2 regions of the Peribacillus sp. Aquil_B1 genome follow, and region 2 is predicted to be linked to the other one. Evidence: a T-box and tRNA genes for the amino acid it is inferred to sense, from the RefSeq annotation. Region 2 holds a T-box; the other holds one or more tRNA genes.
The links. The T-box of region 2 lies ahead of serS (serine--tRNA ligase). A T-box ahead of a tRNA ligase gene usually reads a tRNA of that ligase, here a tRNA-Ser.
Positions count from the first base shown of each region.

Region 1: it has a tRNA-Ser gene. The T-box ahead of serS (serine--tRNA ligase) is inferred to sense a tRNA for this amino acid. The anticodon was not compared.

Region 1 is NZ_JAKXEE010000005.1:167,082-181,879, forward strand. Features, by position in the region: gene MPH60_RS24650 (ATP-binding protein) at 1-1,330, shown strand, start outside; gene MPH60_RS24655 (response regulator) at 1,323-2,018, shown strand; gene MPH60_RS24660 (hypothetical protein) at 2,066-2,215, opposite strand; gene menC (o-succinylbenzoate synthase) at 2,901-4,004, opposite strand; gene MPH60_RS24670 (o-succinylbenzoate--CoA ligase) at 4,001-5,482, opposite strand; gene menB (1,4-dihydroxy-2-naphthoyl-CoA synthase) at 5,569-6,381, opposite strand; gene menH (2-succinyl-6-hydroxy-2,4-cyclohexadiene-1-carboxylate synthase) at 6,389-7,210, opposite strand; gene menD (2-succinyl-5-enolpyruvyl-6-hydroxy-3-cyclohexene-1-carboxylic-acid synthase) at 7,210-8,958, opposite strand; gene MPH60_RS24690 (isochorismate synthase) at 8,951-10,360, opposite strand; gene MPH60_RS24695 (1,4-dihydroxy-2-naphthoate polyprenyltransferase) at 10,661-11,581, shown strand; gene MPH60_RS24700 (TraR/DksA C4-type zinc finger protein) at 11,728-12,477, shown strand; tRNA gene MPH60_RS24705 (tRNA-Glu) at 12,519-12,590, opposite strand; tRNA gene MPH60_RS24710 (tRNA-Ser) at 12,594-12,684, opposite strand; tRNA gene MPH60_RS24715 (tRNA-Asn) at 12,686-12,760, opposite strand; tRNA gene MPH60_RS24720 (tRNA-Ile) at 12,773-12,849, opposite strand; tRNA gene MPH60_RS24725 (tRNA-Gly) at 12,855-12,928, opposite strand; tRNA gene MPH60_RS24730 (tRNA-His) at 12,933-13,008, opposite strand; tRNA gene MPH60_RS24735 (tRNA-Phe) at 13,026-13,101, opposite strand; tRNA gene MPH60_RS24740 (tRNA-Asp) at 13,124-13,199, opposite strand; tRNA gene MPH60_RS24745 (tRNA-Met) at 13,206-13,279, opposite strand; tRNA gene MPH60_RS24750 (tRNA-Ser) at 13,381-13,473, opposite strand; tRNA gene MPH60_RS24755 (tRNA-Ile) at 13,495-13,571, opposite strand; tRNA gene MPH60_RS24760 (tRNA-Met) at 13,582-13,658, opposite strand; tRNA gene MPH60_RS24765 (tRNA-Ala) at 13,687-13,762, opposite strand; tRNA gene MPH60_RS24770 (tRNA-Pro) at 13,780-13,856, opposite strand; tRNA gene MPH60_RS24775 (tRNA-Arg) at 13,868-13,944, opposite strand; tRNA gene MPH60_RS24780 (tRNA-Leu) at 13,954-14,042, opposite strand; tRNA gene MPH60_RS24785 (tRNA-Gly) at 14,055-14,129, opposite strand; tRNA gene MPH60_RS24790 (tRNA-Leu) at 14,138-14,219, opposite strand; tRNA gene MPH60_RS24795 (tRNA-Lys) at 14,228-14,303, opposite strand; tRNA gene MPH60_RS24800 (tRNA-Thr) at 14,324-14,399, opposite strand; tRNA gene MPH60_RS24805 (tRNA-Val) at 14,410-14,485, opposite strand; rRNA gene rrf (5S ribosomal RNA) at 14,497-14,612, opposite strand.
Region 2 is NZ_JAKXEE010000012.1:7,205-12,679, forward strand. Features, by position in the region: gene serS (serine--tRNA ligase) at 90-1,367, opposite strand; T-box leader at 1,429-1,653, opposite strand; gene MPH60_RS27410 (D-alanyl-D-alanine carboxypeptidase family protein) at 1,723-3,042, opposite strand; gene guaB (IMP dehydrogenase) at 3,216-4,679, opposite strand; gene MPH60_RS27420 (YaaC family protein) at 4,791-5,475, shown strand, end outside.

The sequences.
Region 1 (14,798 bases), on a different contig from region 2:
CAATCAGCATATACGCTATTCCCACCCGGTGTTTAGTCAATTGGGGACCCCATCCAGCAGCAGCGACGAAAGCGCTGCGTTCGCTGAACACGAATACCTTTCAAAGGCCGCTGGGGAACTTGGCATTTCCATCCGCGCCTTTGTCCCGATCCTCGATAAAGATAGAGAGCAAATCGGCGTCGTACTGGTTGGGAATATCTTGCCTACGATACCGGAATTAATCAAGGACCTGAAAGGTGAAATCGCGATTATCCTGGTCCTTACACTTCTATTCGGTGTATGCGGCTCATGGCTCATGGCAAGAAGGATAAAAAAAGAGACCTTCCAACTTGAACCACATGAAATTTCACGGATGTTAGTTGAAAGGACAGCCGCTTTCAATGCGATGCATGAAGGGGTGATCGCCATAGATAAAAATCAGACAATCACGATTTTCAATGAAAAGGCTAAGCAAATATTCAATATTAACGGTGCGGTCATTGGTAAGAATATCAATGATATTATACACGATACCCGTCTCCCGGAAGTGCTTGACCGGACATCTCCCATCTTTAATCAGGAGATCTCGGTTCAAAACAGGAATATTGTAAGCAACCGGGTACCGATAAAGATTGCGGATAAAACGATCGGTGCGGTGGCCATTTTCCAGGATCGCACCGATGTGACGAAGCTAGCTGAAGAGTTGACTAGTGTCAAAGCATTCGTTGAAGCTCTGCGCGTTCAAAACCATGAACATATGAACAAACTTCATACGATAGCAGGTTTGATCCAGCTAGGCAATCTTGACGAAGCGCTGCATTACATTTTTCAGATCACCGAAGAACAAGAGGAATTGACCAGGTTTTTAACGAAGCACATTCACGATGATAATTTAGTGGGGCTGATATTAAGTAAGATCTCCTTGGGTAGGGAACTCGGAATCGAGCTCATCATGGACAAGCACACGAAATTGGACCGCTTCCCCGCTGATTTGGATCATCACGATTTTGTATTGATAATCGGAAACCTGATTGAAAATTCATTCGCAGCGCTAAAGCATTGTTCAGAGGAAACAAAACAGGTTTATCTATCCATCTACCAGGATGAACGTCATTGTCAAATTGTGCTTGAGGATAATGGACCCGGCATTCCAGAGGACATTCATAAAGATATATTCGAGTATGGTTTTACAACAAAAGGTGCGGAAGGATCAGGAATTGGTCTTTATCTAATAGACCAAATTGTAAAAAAAGCGAACGGCGAAATGAAATTCACGACACGCCCTGACGAAGGAACAAGCTTTCTTCTTTCTTTTCCGATGCACGATATAGAGGAGAACCAAAATGACTAACGAAATTCGTGTACTTTTAATTGAAGACGACCCAATGGTCCAAGAGGTCAACAAACAGTTCATCGAGCGCCTTCCTGCCTTTAAAGTCGTTGATACAGCTTCAAATGGGCTTGAAGGGCTGGAAAAAATCAGGCAGTCTAAACCCGACCTTGTCATTTTGGACATCTTCATGCCATCTTTAAACGGGGTTGATACACTTTATCAAATCAGAAAAGAGCAAATGGATGTGGATGTCATCATCATTTCAGCGGCAAATGATCAGAAAACGATCAGAAAAATGATGCAGAATGGGGCTTTTGACTATTTAATCAAGCCATTTAAATTCGATAGGCTTAAACATACGCTGGAACAATACTTCGCTTTTCGGATGGAGGTTGAACCTGACCATCAAATTTCTCAAACCCAGCTCGACCGAATTCTCTTTCAAAATAAAACACATTCTGAAGCGAGTCCGAAATATGATGTTCCCAAAGGGTTGAATGGCGCGACTCTTGAGCAGGTGACGAAGTTCATAAAGACCCAGCCTGGGTCACTATCTGCAGAAGAAGTGGCTGATGGGATTGGAATCGCCAGAGTTACAGCAAGGCGCTATCTTGAATACTTGCATGGCGAAGAAGTCCTTCAGCTTGACGTACAATATGGCAGCATAGGCCGCCCTGTCAATAGGTACCGGCTTAAAAAAACTTAAAACGCATGGGGACCGGCTCGAAATGGTTCCCTTTTTACTTTTACTCTTTACGCACCTGTCTTCCGGTCATATAGGCCCCACTTTCTCTTCAAAAGAAACAGCTCACACTCTTCCAATGCCGTCATTTCTTTAATGACATAGTCCGCCATGCCCCTTTTTAGTAGAATCTCCGCAATAAGGTACGGTTTTTTCTTCATACACTCTCCCCTCCCTTTCCCTTGGTTGCCATTCTTTTAATCTCATTATACAAAATAATCCAATAAAGAAAAAATAGACAAAGCCCCATTTTCGGAAAAAAATTATGGTTTACCCGGCCATTCAAATGATTTTCCTACTCTAAAATCCCGTTTTATAAAGGGACTACTGGAGATAAAAAAATAGTTACAGACTGCAGACGAACTCGATGAAAATCCAGTTTACCTAGAGTTTATTCTAAAGAACATTCCTTGGAATGGAGGGTACGAGACTCCCGCGGGAAAAGCGAGCGTGTCAAGGGAGCCCGCGGAAAGTGAGTTGCCTTACGTCCAATCAACGATCAAATTTTACAAACCCTCAAAAAAAAAGTTCCTGGTTGATTTCAATCATTCGTTCCCTTTCCGCCGACTGTCTGCCAGGCCTCATCAAAGCAGCATCTAGCGTGATCTTGGTTAGCCGGTTATCCGGCAGAAGTGTCGTAAATTTCTTCAATTTAGTAAGAGTTTTAACATGAAAAACAAAGAACTGATTTGTTAGTATCCTATTAAAATCATTTTCCAAAAGGGTGGGGTTTCCGTCCAAGAAAATTCTAATTGGGTGAGTTACATAGACAGGGGGGAGTGAGAGGAGTTAAAGGATTATCAATATTTGATCAAAAGAGGTGGGCAATGCACCTCTTTGATGTTTTCACTTGTACAACTTACTATATGCAGTCAATTCCTTTAGCCGCTTTTCATTGATGGCAAAACCGATTCCAGCTTTATCGGGAACTCGGATCATGCCATTTTCGACAAGTACTTCAGGATCTATTATATCTTCATCCCAATAACGGGATGAAGATGATATATCCCCGGGAATCGTGAATCCTTTTAATGTGGCAAGTGCAATATTATGTGCACGTGAAATGCCAAATTCAATCATGCCACCGCACCAAACCGGCACATCATTTCCCAGACATAGATCATGGATTCGTACAGCCTCCATCCAGCCGCCGACTTTAGCCATCTTAATGCTGATCACCCCACAGCTCTGGAGCGACAGCGCACTTTTGGCATCATGAAATGAATTTATGCTTTCATCAAGGCAAATGGGTGTCTGCAGCTGTTTCTGCAAAAATGAATGTTCCACAATGTCGTCATGTCCCAGCGGCTGTTCAATCATCATCAGCTTAAACACATCAAGTTTCTGAAGGTGGGTGATGTCATCAAGAGTGTACGCTGAATTGGCATCTGCCATGAGCGGTATATGAGGATAAGCCCGACGGATTTCCGCTAAAAACTCCAGATCATTTTGAGGATTGATTTTTATTTTGTAACGCTGATAACCAGATCCGGAAAAATCCTCTATCTGGCGCATCGCATCTTCAATATCACTGGATGCAACGACTACACCAGCGGCCACTTCACTTCGTTCGCCGCCCATCAGCCGTCCGAGGTAGACTCCTTTCTGCTTCGCATATAAATCGAGGATTGCCTGCTCTAAAGCTGACTTCGCCATCCCATTCCGCCGGATTCCGCTCCATAGGTTCGGCAGCTCATCGGGATGCTTGACCTGACTGGCCAATGTCAACGGGATTAAGAAGTCCTCCAATATATGAAAGCAGGTTTTGATCGTTTCCTCGGTATACCAAGGACTTGTAAAAGGTACAGCTTCACCGTATCCAATCAACCCATCCTTATCCATGGCTTCGACAATGATCACTTCCCGACCGCTTACCGTTTCGAGATGCGTCTTGAATGGCCGTTTTAAAGGAGCCTTAATAAGCTTTAGGGTAATGGAGGATAACCTCATTGCCCTTCCCCCATTTCCTTCTTCAATTCTCGTCTCAAAAGCTTGCTTGCGCCATTACGGGGAAGCTCCTTACAAAAAATCACGTTCCGGGGAAGCTTATAGGATGCTAAATATCCCCTGCAATATTCCAATAGTTCACTCTCATCAAGCTCTGCACCTTGTTGCAAGACGACAAAAGCAAGCGGGACCTGTCCCCACTTTTCATCGTCAGTCCCCGTCACTCCCGCTTCGAAAACATCAGGATGCATACCGAGGACGTTTTCAATCTCGGCCGGATAGACATTTTCACCGCCGGAGATGATTAAATCCGAACGTCGGTCAAGCACATATAAAAAGCCTTCCTCATCAAGATAACCAAGATCCCCGGTATAAAGCCATCCATCGGTAATGGCCTGCTGTGTAGCATCCATTCGATTAAAATAACCTTTCGTGACATTCGGACCTGAAACCACGATTTCGCCCACTGCACCCGGTTCACACATCGTGCCGTCTTTCTCTATCCGTAACTGCGAAGGAAACAAAGGCTTCCCAGCTGATCCGATTTTTGACATACTATACTCCGGAGCCAGTGTCACAATCTGTGATGACGTTTCGGTCATCCCATATGTTTGATAGACGGGAATCCCTTTCTCCTTACAGGCTTCAAGTAAATGGACGGGTGCAGGGCCGCCGCCCAACAGGAAACAGCGAAAGGTTTTTGGATAGCTTGTTCCCTTCAAATCCTGAACCATCCTATTCAGCATGGCCGTCACGACCGAAATGATCGTCACGCCATTTTCCTGAATGCTCCGGTTTGCTTCCCGTTCATCGAATCGTTCCGCCAAAACGACTTTCATGCCATAAATCACGTTTTTCATCAGAATGGATAAACCGCTAATATGAAAGATCGGAACCGCACAATACCAAGAATCCTCCTCATGCAATCCAAGGTTCAGAACCGACCCTACTGCACTCCACCAATGGTTGCCGAATGTTTGGATCACACCCTTTGGATTTCCTGTGGTACCTGATGTATACATGATCGTAGCGGTATCCTCAAGGTAAAACTCTTGAAGTATCTCCGCCGTGCCTTCATCCGGCAATCCTTCCATTAAATGAAGGTTCAATTCCGGAAGAATCTCACCAATATCAGAAAGTTTGTCGGAGAAGGCACCTTCTGAAACCAAATAGGCAGTCCCACTATCCTCGATCTGCCAGGACAGCTCTTTTGCCGTTAACTTATTATTCAGCATCACAATCTTCACACCGAGATAAAATAATGCATGGATAACGACAACACCATCAATATGGTTGCGGAGCAAAACCGCGCATGAATCGCCAGCACCCAGACCAATGCTTGCCAGCTTACCAGCCATCTTCTCCGATAATGTATGCAGTTCAAGAAAGCTATACGTATGACCTTCAAACTCGATTGCCGGGCGCCCCGGTGAAAGATGCGCCCGATTTTTCAGCCAGTTCGGCAACTTTTCTTCTGCCATTGCTGCTTACCCTCTTCCATTTTGATATAGAAAACAGCCCGGCGATTTTCCGCCAAGCTGTCAGTCTCATCGATTCACGCGTTTCATTAAGGGAAACGAGGGAATTGCCCAAAGTCCGGAGTGCGCTTTTCTTTGAATGCATCGCGGCCTTCTTTTGCTTCTTCTGTTGTATAGTATAATAGTGTAGCGTCACCAGCCAATTGTTGAAGACCTGCAAGGCCATCCGTATCAGCGTTCATTGCCGCTTTCAAGAAACGAAGTGCAGTAGGGCTCTTCTCAAGCATTTCTTCACACCATTTAACCGTTTCCGCTTCTAATTGGTCTAATGGTACGACTGTGTTGACCAATCCCATATCCAATGCTTCCTGTGCATTGTATTGACGGCATAGGTACCAGATTTCACGCGCCTTTTTATGACCTACGATACGTGCAAGGTAGCCAGAACCATAACCAGCATCAAAGCTTCCTACATTCGGTCCAGTTTGTCCGAAAATCGCATTGTCAGCAGCAATCGTCAAGTCACATACCACATTCAAGACATTACCGCCACCAATTGCATATCCAGCAACCATGGCTACGACTGGTTTTGGAATTACGCGAATCAAACGTTGCAAATCAAGAACATTTAGACGAGGAATGTTATCTTCACCCACATATCCGCCATTGCCGCGTACTTTTTGGTCTCCGCCTGAACAGAATGCTTTGCCGCCTACACCTGTTAAAATAATGACACCAATGCTGGAATCATCACGCGCTCTTGCGAATGCATCAATCATTTCAGCAGTCGTTTTTGGCGTGAATGCATTATGTACATGTGGTCGATTGATGGACACTTTCGCAATCCCGTTATATTTTTCATACAAAATTTCATCATACTCACGTATTGTTTCCCATTGAATCGTCACCTTAATTCCTCCTTTTATTTCGCTTTAAGAACTCACTTATTATTTTACCAAACTTTTCTCCAACTTCCACATGAATCGCATGTCCCGCATCATTTATTATTTTCCATTCGACCTGCTTCAGCTTTTTTTTCATCGAGTCCGCAATCCGACAAAACTTCCGGTCAAGTTCACCAGTTACAAGGAGCACAGGGAAATCAAGGGTTTGCAATTGTTCCCAGTATGAAGCCTGGCTGCCGGTCCCCATACCAAGAAGGCTATTGGAAAGGCCGGCAGGACTATTTGCCAACCGCTGCTCCCGAATGGCTGACTTGGTTTTGGCCGACAACCGCTTTTGACTTTCAAACAAAGGGATGTTTTCCCATTGATCCACAAACGCTTCCATGCCATTTTCAAGAATCCTTTCGGCAAGCTTCCGATCATTTTCCCTTCGCCTTTCACGTTCCCCTTCTGTTAAAAGGCCCGGTGAAGCGCTCTCCAATATCAATGTATCAACATACTCAGGAAACAAACAGGCAAATCCCAATCCGAGCCTTCCGCCCATCGAGTATCCAAGGATATGGGCTTTCGGGAAATGTAACACATCCAAAATATACTTGATATCCTCAGCGACACGCTCCATTTCATACCTTCGATGATCGGCTGGTGACGCAGACATACCATGACCGATGATATCGACCATGATTAACGTATACCTGTCACTCAGTAGCGGAATGAGGAATTTCCATGTATCCCGATTTCCCGTAAATCCATGTAAAAGTACAAGAGGATCTCCATTTCCCGTTATTTCAACAGCATAATTGACATCCTTGCTGACAATATTCATCATATTTCCCTGTCTAACACCATTTTTATTTCCTGGGAAACAAAGCTCCACAAATTTCGATGTTTTTGTAGATTGGACTCTCTTTCTGTCGGAACTTCAATGATTTTAAGTCCTTGGATTTCGAATGACTCTGTAAATACCTTCTCTAACTCATCCCAATTTTGCACCTTGTTGTATTTACCGCCGTAAAGCTCGGCCGTATGGGAAAAATCAAGCCCATGTGGCGTGCCGAATAGCGTTTCGAAATGTTCCCTATCATTTGCCTGCGGCAAGAAGGAGAAAATGCCGCCGCCATCATTATTAACCAGCAATATCGTGATATTTTGTTTTTGAAGCTTTGCCGCAAGCAAGCCATTCATATCATGGAAAAAACTTAAATCCCCAATTGCCAGCACTGTATTTTTTGATACCGTGCTTACGCCAAGCGCAGTGGAAACGACACCATCAATGCCATTCGCCCCGCGATTTGCAATGGTTTTGATTTCTTTTCCATTATTCAAAAAGAAAGTATCCAAATCACGTATGGGCATACTATTCCCGACAAACAACGTCGATTCCAACGGCATCATATCAGCAAGCAGGGCGAACAGCTTGCCTTCGCTTAACTCCGCTTCATCTCTGACGGAGGCTAAGGCCTCCTTCGTCGCACCGTTGACGATTTGCCATAAGCGAAGCCATTCATCATCAGGGGAGGAAGTAATGCTTTCAGCAATTCGCAGACAAAAATCTTTCTCTTCGCTGTAAATCATATTCGTTGCCAATCCGGCTGGTTCGCGCCAGCCTGCTCCGCCATCGACGACCAAAGTGATTGCCTGCTTTTGTTCTTTCATGAATAACAATAACGGTTTAGAAACAGGCATTGCTCCGAATCGCAAGATCACTTCCGGCCTGAAAGCCGCTTTTGCCGTTTCATCGCGTAGAAACGTATCGTACGCATCAATGATAACGGCCTTGTCATGACTTCCGCTCCTTAACTGTGAAAGGGGATCAGCCAGTACCGGAAAAGCAAGTTTTTCCGCTAATGCGACGATGGCTTCCTTCATCTCTGGATGAGGTAATTCGCCACAAACAATCATACCTTGCTTTGCTTGTGACAATGTAGTTGCGACAGCTTCTATTTGTGATGATGACAGTGAAAGTTCTCCACTGTCAATCAACACTGCAGGCGTCATTTTATTTTGCCTGCATTCCTTTGCTTGCTCCAAATCCGGTATCAATGGTTCACGAAGCGGGAAATTCAAATGTACAGGCCCTGCAGGCTCAGCTGCAGCTGTTGCCACTGCCCTTGCACCGACCGTTCTGGCATACCGCATCATCCCATCCGTGCTTTCAGGAAGTGCCATTTCGACAAACCATTTTACATGTCTCCCGTAAAGGTGTATCTGATCGATTGCCTGCGGGGCTCCGACATCACGCAATTCATGCGGGCGGTCAGCGGTAAGTACAATAAGCGGCACTCTTGAATAGAAAGCCTCAATGACGGCTGGGTAATAGTTTGCAGCGGCTGTACCTGACGTACAAAGAAGTCCGATAGGTTCTTTTAGGGCCTTAGCCAAACCAAGGGCAAAAAAAGCAGCCGAACGCTCATCCACATTAATATGAATTTCGATATCAGGATGTTCCACCAGCAACAAAGCCAGGGGTGTGGATCGTGAACCAGGGCTCACCACCACATGCTTCACCTCATTTTGTGCCAGCTCATCGACGAATGAAGCAGCATAAGCTGTCAATGCATCTCGGTCATTCATTAAGATTTCCTCCTAAAGCACTTAACATCGGATTGAATTTAATCCCCGTTTCCCGGTATTCACTTTCGGGAGTCGAATCTTCCACGACTCCGCATCCGGCAAAGAGCGATGCCTCATTGTTCTGTATTAGGGCAGAACGGATCCCGACAGCGAATTCCCCGTTTCCATACGTATCCACCCAGCCTAAAGGACCCGCATAAAAGCCACGTTCCAGACCTTCCATTTCCCTAATTCGGACAACGGCCTTTTCTTTGGGAAGTCCGCCCATAGCAGGTGTTGGGTGGAGATTCTCGATAAATTCAAAAATCGTGACACCTTCCTTTGATATACCGCGGACCGGAGTGTACAAATGCTGGATATGGCGATTTTTCATAAGTGTCGGTCCGGCCGGGACCATCACCTTTTCGCATACTGAATCAAAGGCATTGGATATCATCGACACGACATATTGATGCTCTTGTAAATTCTTTTGGTCATGAAGCAATTCTTCACCAAGACAAACATCTTCCTGCTCATCTTTTCCTCGTCCCATCGATCCAGCAAGACAGGTAGAAAAAACTTCATTTCCCTGTTTCTTAATTAAACGTTCAGGGGTGGCACCGACAAAACAGTCACCACCAGCTTCCAAACTGAAAATATAACTCAATGGCTGCTCTGCAAGCAATTGTTCAAGCACTTTCCCTGAATCAATGGAATGTTCAAAACCAAGTCGAAGTTCCCTTGCCAAAACGATTTTATCGAGATTTGTCGTCTTGATTTCCTGAACAGCCTCTGCGACCGTCCGTTTCCATTCCTCAGGTTCGACTTCCCTCTGCATAACCAGGGAATTTGCACCCAATCCATTGCCATCCACGCTTTCGAAAAGGAAAGCTTCCCGTTCATTTATCATATCTATGAAGAGTTTTTCTGAATCATCAGGCGAACAAAGTAAGTTTGTCGTTAAGTAAGCTTGTTTCCCCACTATTGACAGCATGAAGGCGGGTATATAAAAAAGGTTGTCCCCGAACTGATTCCAAAGGAGCGTACTGTCAGTTTCATAATCAAAAGAAAAGCCCCCAAACAGTAAAGGACCTGTCGCTTCTACATCGGTCACTCCCGTTTTGACAGCATTATTCTGCAGTTTGATCCAGCTCTTTTCGACTTCTCTATAACGTTCGGCATTCGATGCCGCTTTGAGTTTCTTAACATTGCCTAAACCGGTGATGGTTATTTCCTTTGCAGGGTCCTCCCAGAAAAAGCGTTCACCCGCGTACCGTTCTCTTCCAGCTTGATAAAATGAAAGGGGGTTGTTGCATTTAATCTTCTTAATATGACTGAATAGAACTTGATCATTCAAGTCCTTCGCCTTTTGTATAGCTGAAGCCAGTCCCTGAAACTGTTCAGTTTCCTCTGAGATAGCCAAAAAAATCCCCCCAAATGTACATTTTAAAAGCTTTTTAACCTATTTAAAGATACACCTCACTTGAACCCCATGTCAATAAAACGCCCCTTTACCGGACGATTCTTTCCTGCTTTTTTCCTTATTATATGAATCTTAGCGAATGTAGAGAAATACCCTTGATTTTGGAAATGTGATCATCCAGGAATTCCAATTATCACCCTTTCCCACTTTTCCTGCATTTATTAGGATAACCTTTTGTGCAACATTTCAATATTTGTTATAATTTCGAGAGAACCAATAATGATTTTGAGGAGAGAAATAATGCAAACAGAATACGACGGACTTCCCCTTAAACGGACCTGGAAGATTTGGTGGGAGTTAATTCGTCCACATACACTAACCGCAGCTTTTGTACCAGTCTTACTTGGAACTGTGATTGCACTTTTGGAAGATGGAGTGAATTGGTTACTATTCGCTGCCATGATGATTGCCAGTATCCTGATTCAAGCTGCAACCAATTTATTCAATGAATACTATGATTTCAAGAGAGGCTTGGATACGGAGGAATCCGTAGGCATCGGCGGCGGGATCGTCCGTCATGGGATGGCCCCTAAACTAATCATGAGCTTGGCCCTTGGCATGTATGCCATCGCCTTGATAATTGGAATCTATATTTGTGCCGCATCATCTTGGTGGCTTGCTGCAGTCGGACTGGTTTGCATGCTTGTCGGCTACCTTTATACAGGCGGTCCCCTGCCCATATCATATACACCATTCGGGGAACTTTTTTCTGGATTGTTCATGGGCTTTTTGATAATCCTGATCGCCTTTTTCATTCAAACCGGTGATGTTTCTTCAACAGCCATCTTAATTGCCATTCCAAGTGGGGTTTTGGTCGGGTTGATCAACTTATCCAATAACCTTCGTGATCACGATGGGGATAAGGCACATGGCCGCAAAACGATGCCAGTAGTGATGGGCAGGAAAAACGCCCTGACATTCATGGCAATCATGTTCGCTTTCTCTTATCTATGGCTTGTTGGGCTAGTTCTTACCGGAAGCGTAACGGCGTGGATTCTCCTTGCCTTCCTTAGCATACCGAAGGCCATGGCCGCAATCAAAGGCTTCGTAGGCAAAACGCAGCCGATCACGATGGTCCCGGCAATGAAAGCCACGGCCCAAACGAACACGTTCTTCGGCTTACTCATGGCCATTGGATTATTCATCAGCTATCTTATCTAATCTCCGAGGACTGAGCTCATCCGCTCAGTCCTTTTTTCTGTATTCCATTGCATATTGTTTTCCTATACTCCGATTCGGGTAATAGATAATACAACCATCTTACCAATATAAAATGAGATTTGGACTTTAGAAGGAGTGAATAGGATATGGCAACGAAACAACAAACGCAGAAATTAAAAAAGGAACTGCTTCAAGAAAAAAATGAGTTAAGTAGTAGAATTCAAAATGATGAACAATCCGTTCTGGATAAAAGCCAGACGGAATCAGTAGGGGAATTATCTTCTTATGATAATCATCCTGCTGACCTAGGAACCGAATTATACGAGATGGAACGGAATCAAGCACTCGATGAACATGCACAATCAGAAATGGAGAAAATCGACGAAGCATTAAAAGCAATGGAAGAAGGTTCGTATGGCCATTGTATAACCTGCAATAGGGAAATCCCCATCGAGAGGCTTGAAGCGATCCCAAGCACTCTCTACTGTGTCGAGCATGCCCCGGAACGATCACTTTCACAAGACCGGCCAGTGGAGGAGGAAATACTGATTCCATCCAAGGGTGATCATTTTGAAAATCGTCATGGAAATGAAATAGTGGATAAAGAGGATAGCTTTGGTGAAGTCGCCAAATTCGGTACATCCGAGACGCCATCTGATTACACCGGCGATCATGACAATTATAATGATCTTTATAAAACCGAAGATGAAACGGATGGATTTCCAGAAGACTATGAAGGATTTGCGGCAAATGATATCGAAGGAAAAAATAGGGTGGATATACCGAACAAAAAGCAAAAGGAATATGAAAATACATTAGAAGAAGAAAATATCGATTCCCAGCTTGGAGACATTCCTTATAAACAAAAAGATAGTTATATCAATGAAAAGAAATGAAAAAAAGAAGCATACATGAATATATGCTTCCTTTTTTGTTATGACCCGTACGGGATTCGAACCCGTGTTACCGCCGTGAAAGGGCGGTGTCTTAACCGCTTGACCAACGGGCCAAATGGCGGAGAAGGAGGGATTTGAACCCTCGCGCCGCTCGCGCGACCTACACCCTTAGCAGGGGCGCCTCTTCAGCCTCTTGAGTACTTCCCCATGGCTCCGCAGGTAGGACTCGAACCTACGACCGTTCGGTTAACAGCCGAATGCTCTACCACTGAGCTACTGCGGAACAATATGAATATGGTGGGCCTAAATGGACTCGAACCATCGACCTCACGCTTATCAGGCGTGCGCTCTAACCAGCTGAGCTATAGGCCCATATTTGGAGCGGGTGAAGGGAATCGAACCCTCATCATCAGCTTGGAAGGCTGAGGTTTTACCACTAAACTACACCCGCGAAATGGGGCGACTGATGGGAATCGAACCCACGAATGCCTGAACCACAATCAGGTGCGTTAACCACTTCGCCACAATCGCCGTAATTTTGTAAGATATGGTGGCTCAGGACGGAATCGAACCGCCGACACAAGGATTTTCAGTCCTTTGCTCTACCGACTGAGCTACTGAGCCACATTTATATTAATTTAAAAAATGGCGGTCCCGACGGGAATCGAACCCGCGATCTCCTGCGTGACAGGCAGGCATGTTAACCGCTACACCACGGGACCTAATAATTGCGGGGACAGGATTTGAACCTGCGACCTTCGGGTTATGAGCCCGACGAGCTACCGGACTGCTCCACCCCGCGACGGTAATAATGAAACGATTTGCATCAAGTTTTCGTGTATATCGTTTTTTCGCTTCCTCTATGTAAGGTTGTTTAAAAACAACTTGCTGCTTTTTAAAAAATGGAGGAGGTAGAGGGATTCGAACCCCCGCGGGATTTGACTCCCCTGTCGGTTTTCAAGACCGATCCCTTCAGCCGAACTTGGGTATACCTCCACGGCATTAAAGAAATGAATATGGTGGACCTTGTAGGACTCGAACCTACGACCGGACGGTTATGAGCCGTCTGCTCTAACCAGCTGAGCTAAAGGTCCTTATATTTATTGGTAGCGGCGGAGGGGATCGAACCCCCGACCTCACGGGTATGAACCGTACGCTCTAGCCAGCTGAGCTACACCGCCAATATAATATAAGTATCTGATTGAAAAATGGTGGAGCCTAGCGGGATCGAACCGCTGACCTCCTGCGTGCAAGGCAGGCGCTCTCCCAGCTGAGCTAAGGCCCCATTCATTAAAAATCACGTGGTCGGGAAGACAGGATTCGAACCTGCGACCCCTTGGTCCCAAACCAAGTGCTCTACCAAGCTGAGCTACTTCCCGCAATAAAAACATGGTGCGCCCGGCGGGAGTCGAACCTACAACCTTCTGATTCGTAGTCAGATGCTCTATCCAATTGAGCTACGGGCGCATATTATGATGGTGCCGAGGACCGGAATCGAACCGGTACGGTAGTCACCTACCGCAGGATTTTAAGTCCTGTGCGTCTGCCAGTTCCGCCACCCCGGCACATACGAAAAGTGGAGCGGAAGACGGGATTCGAACCCGCGACCCCAACCTTGGCAAGGTTGTATTCTACCACTGAACTACTTCCGCATGAAAGATGCGGGTGAAGGGACTTGAACCCCCACGCCTTGCGGCGCCAGATCCTAAGTCTGGTGCGTCTGCCAATTCCGCCACACCCGCATATGAAATGGTGAGCCATGAAGGATTCGAACCTTCGACCCTCTGATTAAAAGTCAGATGCTCTACCAACTGAGCTAATGGCTCGTGCTTGTACGATCTTAAAATGGTGCCGGCAAGAGGACTTGAACCCCCAACCTACTGATTACAAGTCAGTTGCTCTACCAGTTGAGCTACACCGGCAGGTGTAAAATGGTGGAGGATGACGGGATCGAACCGCCGACCCTCTGCTTGTAAGGCAGATGCTCTCCCAGCTGAGCTAATCCTCCATATAAAACCTGCTTGGCGACGTCCTACTCTCACAGGGGGAAACCCCCAACTACCATCGGCGCTGAAGAGCTTAACTGCCGTGTTCGGAATGGGAACGGGTGTGACCTCTTCGCTATCGTCACCAAACAATGTTAACATTTTTTCAAGACATATATTATTATAACGTCTTTTTGAGAAAATGCAAGAAGAAATTTTCATTCCTTCAAAACTAGATAATAAGAAGGTATTTCATTTTTCAAAAAGCGTTGGTTAAGTCCTCGATCTATTAGTATCAGTCAGCTCCACATGTCACCATGCTTCCACCTCTGACCT
Region 2 (5,475 bases):
AGCCCTCTATAAAGTTTTTTTGAAATAATTTTTAAACTTTAATAAAAAGGAGAATCAGCCTCTGTAATCAGAAGCTGATTCCTTTTGTCTTACGGTTTAATGACTTCCGCACCGCGCATATATGGACGTAATACTTCAGGAATGATGACACTGCCATCTTCCTGCTGATAATTTTCCAAAAGGGCTGCGACTGTACGGCCAATTGCCAAACCTGATCCATTTAGAGTATGGACGTGTTCCGGTTTACCTTTTGCATCACGTCTGAAGCGAATATTGGCCCGTCTAGCCTGGAATGCTTCAAAGTTACTGCAAGAAGAAATTTCGCGGTACGTTCCATAACTCGGGATCCAAACCTCGATATCATACTTTTTAGCAGCAGTGAAGCCTAGATCTCCCGTACACATGCTCAGCACTCGGTATGGAAGTCCTAGCAATTGAAGGACCTTTTCGGCATGACCTGTGAGATTTTCCAATTCTGCATAAGAATCTTCCGGTTTCACGAACTTCACTAGTTCAACTTTATTGAACTGGTGCTGCCGAATTAACCCACGGGTATCACGACCTGCAGATCCTGCTTCTGAGCGGAATGAAGCGCTGTATGCCGCATAGCTTATCGGCAGATCATCCATGCTCATGATTTCATCACGATGGAAGTTTGTCACCGGGACTTCAGCTGTAGGAATCAAGAAGTAATCATCACTTTCAATACGGAAAGCATCTTCTTCGAATTTTGGCAATTGACCTGTGCCAGTCATGCTTGCACGGTTCACCATATATGGCGGCAGCATTTCTTCATATCCGTGTTCCTCAACATGAAGGTCTAACATAAAGCTAATTAATGCACGTTCTAATCGAGCACCAAGACCCCTATAAAATACAAATCGGCTTCCGGTCACTTTTGCTGCCCGTTCAAAATCCAGAATGCCTAGATCTCCGGCTACATCCCAGTGTGGTTTCGGTTCAAACTTGAATTCCGGTAACTCTCCCCATTTACGGATTTCCACATTATCGTCTTCCGTCTCACCAACAGGCACACTTTCATGCGGAATGTTCGGAATGGAAAGAAGTAATGTTTCTAACTGGGCTTCCACTTCACGAAGTTCTTCATCGAATCCTTTGATACGGTCACCAACTTCACGCATTTGGGCAATCAGTTGATCTGCATCTTTTTTTTCCCGTTTCAATACGGCCACTTGCTGTGAAACTTCATTTCTTTGGCTTTTCAACTTTTCCGTTTCGGCAATCAAACCCCGACGCTTTACATCCAGTTCCTCGAATTTACCCAAATCGGTCAAATCTTCTCCTCTAAATTGCAATACACGCTTCACTTCTTCAAAATTATTTCTTACATATTTCAAATCCAACATTTTCTGTTCCTCCTTAATATTTTGATTTTATCAAAGAACGCAAAAAACTCCCGTCCCCTAAAGAAGGGACGAGAGTTAACCCGCGTTGCCACCCTAGTTGAAGGCTTATCTAAAACGCCTACCACTTATCACGATAACGGCTTTTAACCGAAAGTACTTACTGACCCAAAAGGCTTTCCATACTCTGCTCCAGGAGGGATTCACAAAACTCTTACACCGATTTCCACCAGCCATCGGCTCTCTATAGAAAGAAATACTTGTTACTATTTCCTGTCATTGCTTTCTTATATAATCAGATTGTTTTCCATAATGTACTATAATTTTATACATTACGCAACCGTTTTATACGTGAAACTTAAAACCAGCCTTTAACAGTGGAAGCTACACTGCTCCATACGTCACCAAAGAATCCGCCAACCGCCCGCATTGATAGTACGAACCAGTTTGCCTTTTCAACAGATTCAGCAGCTACGACGTTAACCTTAACCTGATCTCCATTGATGTACCCGTAAGCTTCTCCTTTTTTAGGAGTGACTGTGATGTAACCTAGCTTTTCACCTTTTTTGATTGGTGCAGTCAGCTTACCATCATCATTCAATTTGGTTTTATCGATCACTAAATCTGTTTTATAGTTGTCTTTCTCACCATTTTCAACAAGTAGCTCGATCGCTTTTTCAGATTGAACCTTAACGCTTTTTTCCTTGCCTTTCACTACTGAAAGAGTTTCTTTCCCTTTCACCTGGTAGTTGGCAGGAAGGACTTTTTCCTTTTTAAAGGTTGCATAAGCATAGTTCATAAGCTTAGTGCTATCCGCAAAACGTTCGTTTTTATTAGTGGACTTCATGACCACCGTGATATAGCGCTGACCGTCCTGGATAACCGTCCCTGTGTGTCCATATCCGGCAAAGTCAGTAGATCCCGTTTTTAGTCCATCTACGCCTTTATATTCAAATATCAGGCCAGGCAGCATCCAGTTGAAGTTCGGATACTCTTTTCCATCACGGAACTTCAATTTAGGGATGCTGGCGATTTTCAACACTTCCGGATAATCATTTATTAAACGATAAGCAAGAAGTGCAGTATCTTTTGCTGTCATGATATTTTCATCATCTTCATCACCTGAAGGAAACTGCCCTAATAAATCGCTGTTATTCAAGCCGCTGGCATTAACGAATTTATGGTTTTTCAAGCCTAATTCCTTCGCTTTTTCATTCATTAACTTAACGAAGCTCTTTTCACTTCCGGAAACTAGCTGTGCTAAAGCTACTGTTGCCGCATTTCCGGAATAGACGGCCATAGCTTGATATAGTTCCTTAACTGTATAATCTTCACCTTCCGTTAACCCAACATTCGACAAATTGGGTGCTTTTGAAAGGTCATGTACGTATTTATTTATTTTTACTTTTTGATCCCAACTGATTTTCCCATTTTCAATTGACTCCATTATGATGTACTCGGTCATCATTTTAGACATGGATGCAATCCCTAATACTTTATCGGCATTTTTTTCATACACGATTTGTCCTGTTTCACCATCGATGATGATGGCTGCCTCTGCTTTTAAACCCAAATTATCAGATTCAGCAACAGCTTCCCCCGGTTGATAGGCAAATTGCGACATAACAAGAACAAAAACAAAAGTGAAAATGAGGGTCATCTTGCTGATTTTTTTCAATTTCCAATACCTCCAACTTTTAAGCTAATCTCTATAACAAAGAAGAAACTTTATGTAATTCCCTTGACACCTTGTCTAGTTTATCACAGAAAAAATAAAAAAAATAGACAGAGTAATCGCAGACTCTGTCTATTTTAACAATAAATTTTAATGACGATTATATGTTAAATTCATTACATTGAGTAGTTCGGTGCTTCTTTAGTAATTTGGACATCATGAGGATGGCTTTCCCTTAATCCAGCACCAGTCATTTTGACGAATTGAGAGTTTTCCCTCAACTCTTCCAATGTGGCTGTACCGCAATATCCCATACCTGAACGAATGCCGCCAATCAGCTGGAAAATGGTATCTGATAGAGGTCCTTTATATGGAAGGCGCCCTTCGATGCCCTCCGGTACGAATTTCTTGTTATCTTCTTGGAAGTAACGATCCTTAGATCCCTTTTCCATTGCAGCAACAGAGCCCATACCCCGATACACTTTAAAACGGCGGCCTTGGAAAATTTCCGTTTCGCCTGGGCTTTCAGTTACACCGGCAAGCATACTGCCAAGCATTACTGCATGTCCGCCTGCAGCTAGGGCCTTAACGATATCACCAGAGTATTTGATTCCGCCATCAGCGATAATCGTTTTACCATGTTTTCTTGCTTCTGTCGCACAATCGAAGACTGCCGTGATTTGCGGAACACCTACACCAGCTACAACCCTTGTCGTACAGATTGATCCTGGTCCGATTCCCACTTTCACTACATCAGCTCCCGCTTCAATCAATGCTTTCGTACCTTCAGCTGTTGCCACATTACCGGCAATGATCGTCAATTCAGGATATGTCCCGCGGATTTCCTTCACCATTTCAAGGACGCCTTCTGAATGACCGTGAGCAGTATCAAGTACAATTGCATCAACATGGGACTTAACCAGCATTTCGACACGCTTCATTGTATCCTTGGTCACGCCGACTGCAGCACCTGCAAGTAATCTTCCTTGCTTATCTTTCGCCGAATTCGGGAACTCGATGACTTTCTCGATATCCTTGATCGTAATAAGTCCTTTAAGAACTCCATTATCGTCCACAAGGGGAAGCTTTTCAATTTTGTATTTTTGAAGAATCTTCTCTGCTTGTTCCAGGTTAGTTCCTACTGGCGCTGTGACCAGATTCTCTACAGTCATGACACTGGAAATTTTCAAGGAAAAATCGGAAATAAATCGCAAATCACGGTTTGTAATGATACCCACAAGTTTTTGATCCTCTATATTGTTGACTACAGGAACACCTGAAATGCGATATTTACCCATTAAATGCTCTGCATCGAATACTTGGTGATCCGGCGTTAAGAAAAATGGATCGGTAATTACACCGCTTTCTGAACGTTTTACTTTATCCACCAGTTCAGCTTGTGCTTCAATGGACATATTTTTATGAATGATACCCAATCCGCCTTGACGAGCCATGGCAATGGCCATCTCAGCTTCTGTCACGGTATCCATTCCTGCGCTGATGATAGGAAGGTTGAGCCTTAAGTTTTCAGCTAAGTTGACTTGAAGGTTAACATCTTTCGGCAAAACCTCTGATTTCGCTGGAATTAATAGGACATCATCAAAGGTTAAACCTTCTTTTGCAAATTTATTTTCCCACATTATTTTCCCCTCCTGCTTAAAAATATTATTTGTAGGTTATCAATAGGACATACTACTGTCAAGAAGAGAAATAAAAGTTTGATTATTCTATTAATTCGGAGGATAGCTGCAATGCCTGAAAACAATGATAATTTCGATAAATATACACCTTTTTTTTCCGCATCTTCCTCACAAACTTTTTTACAAAAATGTTACACGCACGAAAAAATAGCAGAAGCGGAAATCAAAAGTTACGATAATTGTTATCCATTTATTTACCATCTCGAACATGCTAAAACTTATTATAATCAGGCTGCCATTGCACCACTTTCCATACAGCCAATCCTTACATTTTATGGATTTGCTCAATTGTTAAAGGCTTGTCTGCTCACGATCGATCCTAACTATCCGGAATCAACTTCGATGCTTGCCCATGGGGTAACAACGAGAAAAAAGAAAAAGCAACAATATGAATTTTTAAAGGACGAAGTGAAAACGCAAAAGAATGGACTTTTCACCTGCATTGCCGAGAAGTTATTTCATATCAAGCATCTGGAAGGTGAAAAGTTTTCCATGGGAACATTAATGAAGGAAATCCCAGACATGCAAAGCTATACATGGTCGGTTTCAAAGAAAAATTTCGTCGCCATGTTACCTTCTTCGAATGGTTTTCAATTACCCTCAACGATATTGGATAGCTATCAAATGTCCAGCAGTCGGTTGGAGGAATTTTTGAAAGCTAAAACGAATCAAGTTTACAGTATTGCTGAAGCTCCTGGGACACTGCATTTAAAAACAGATGGCGATCCTAATCATA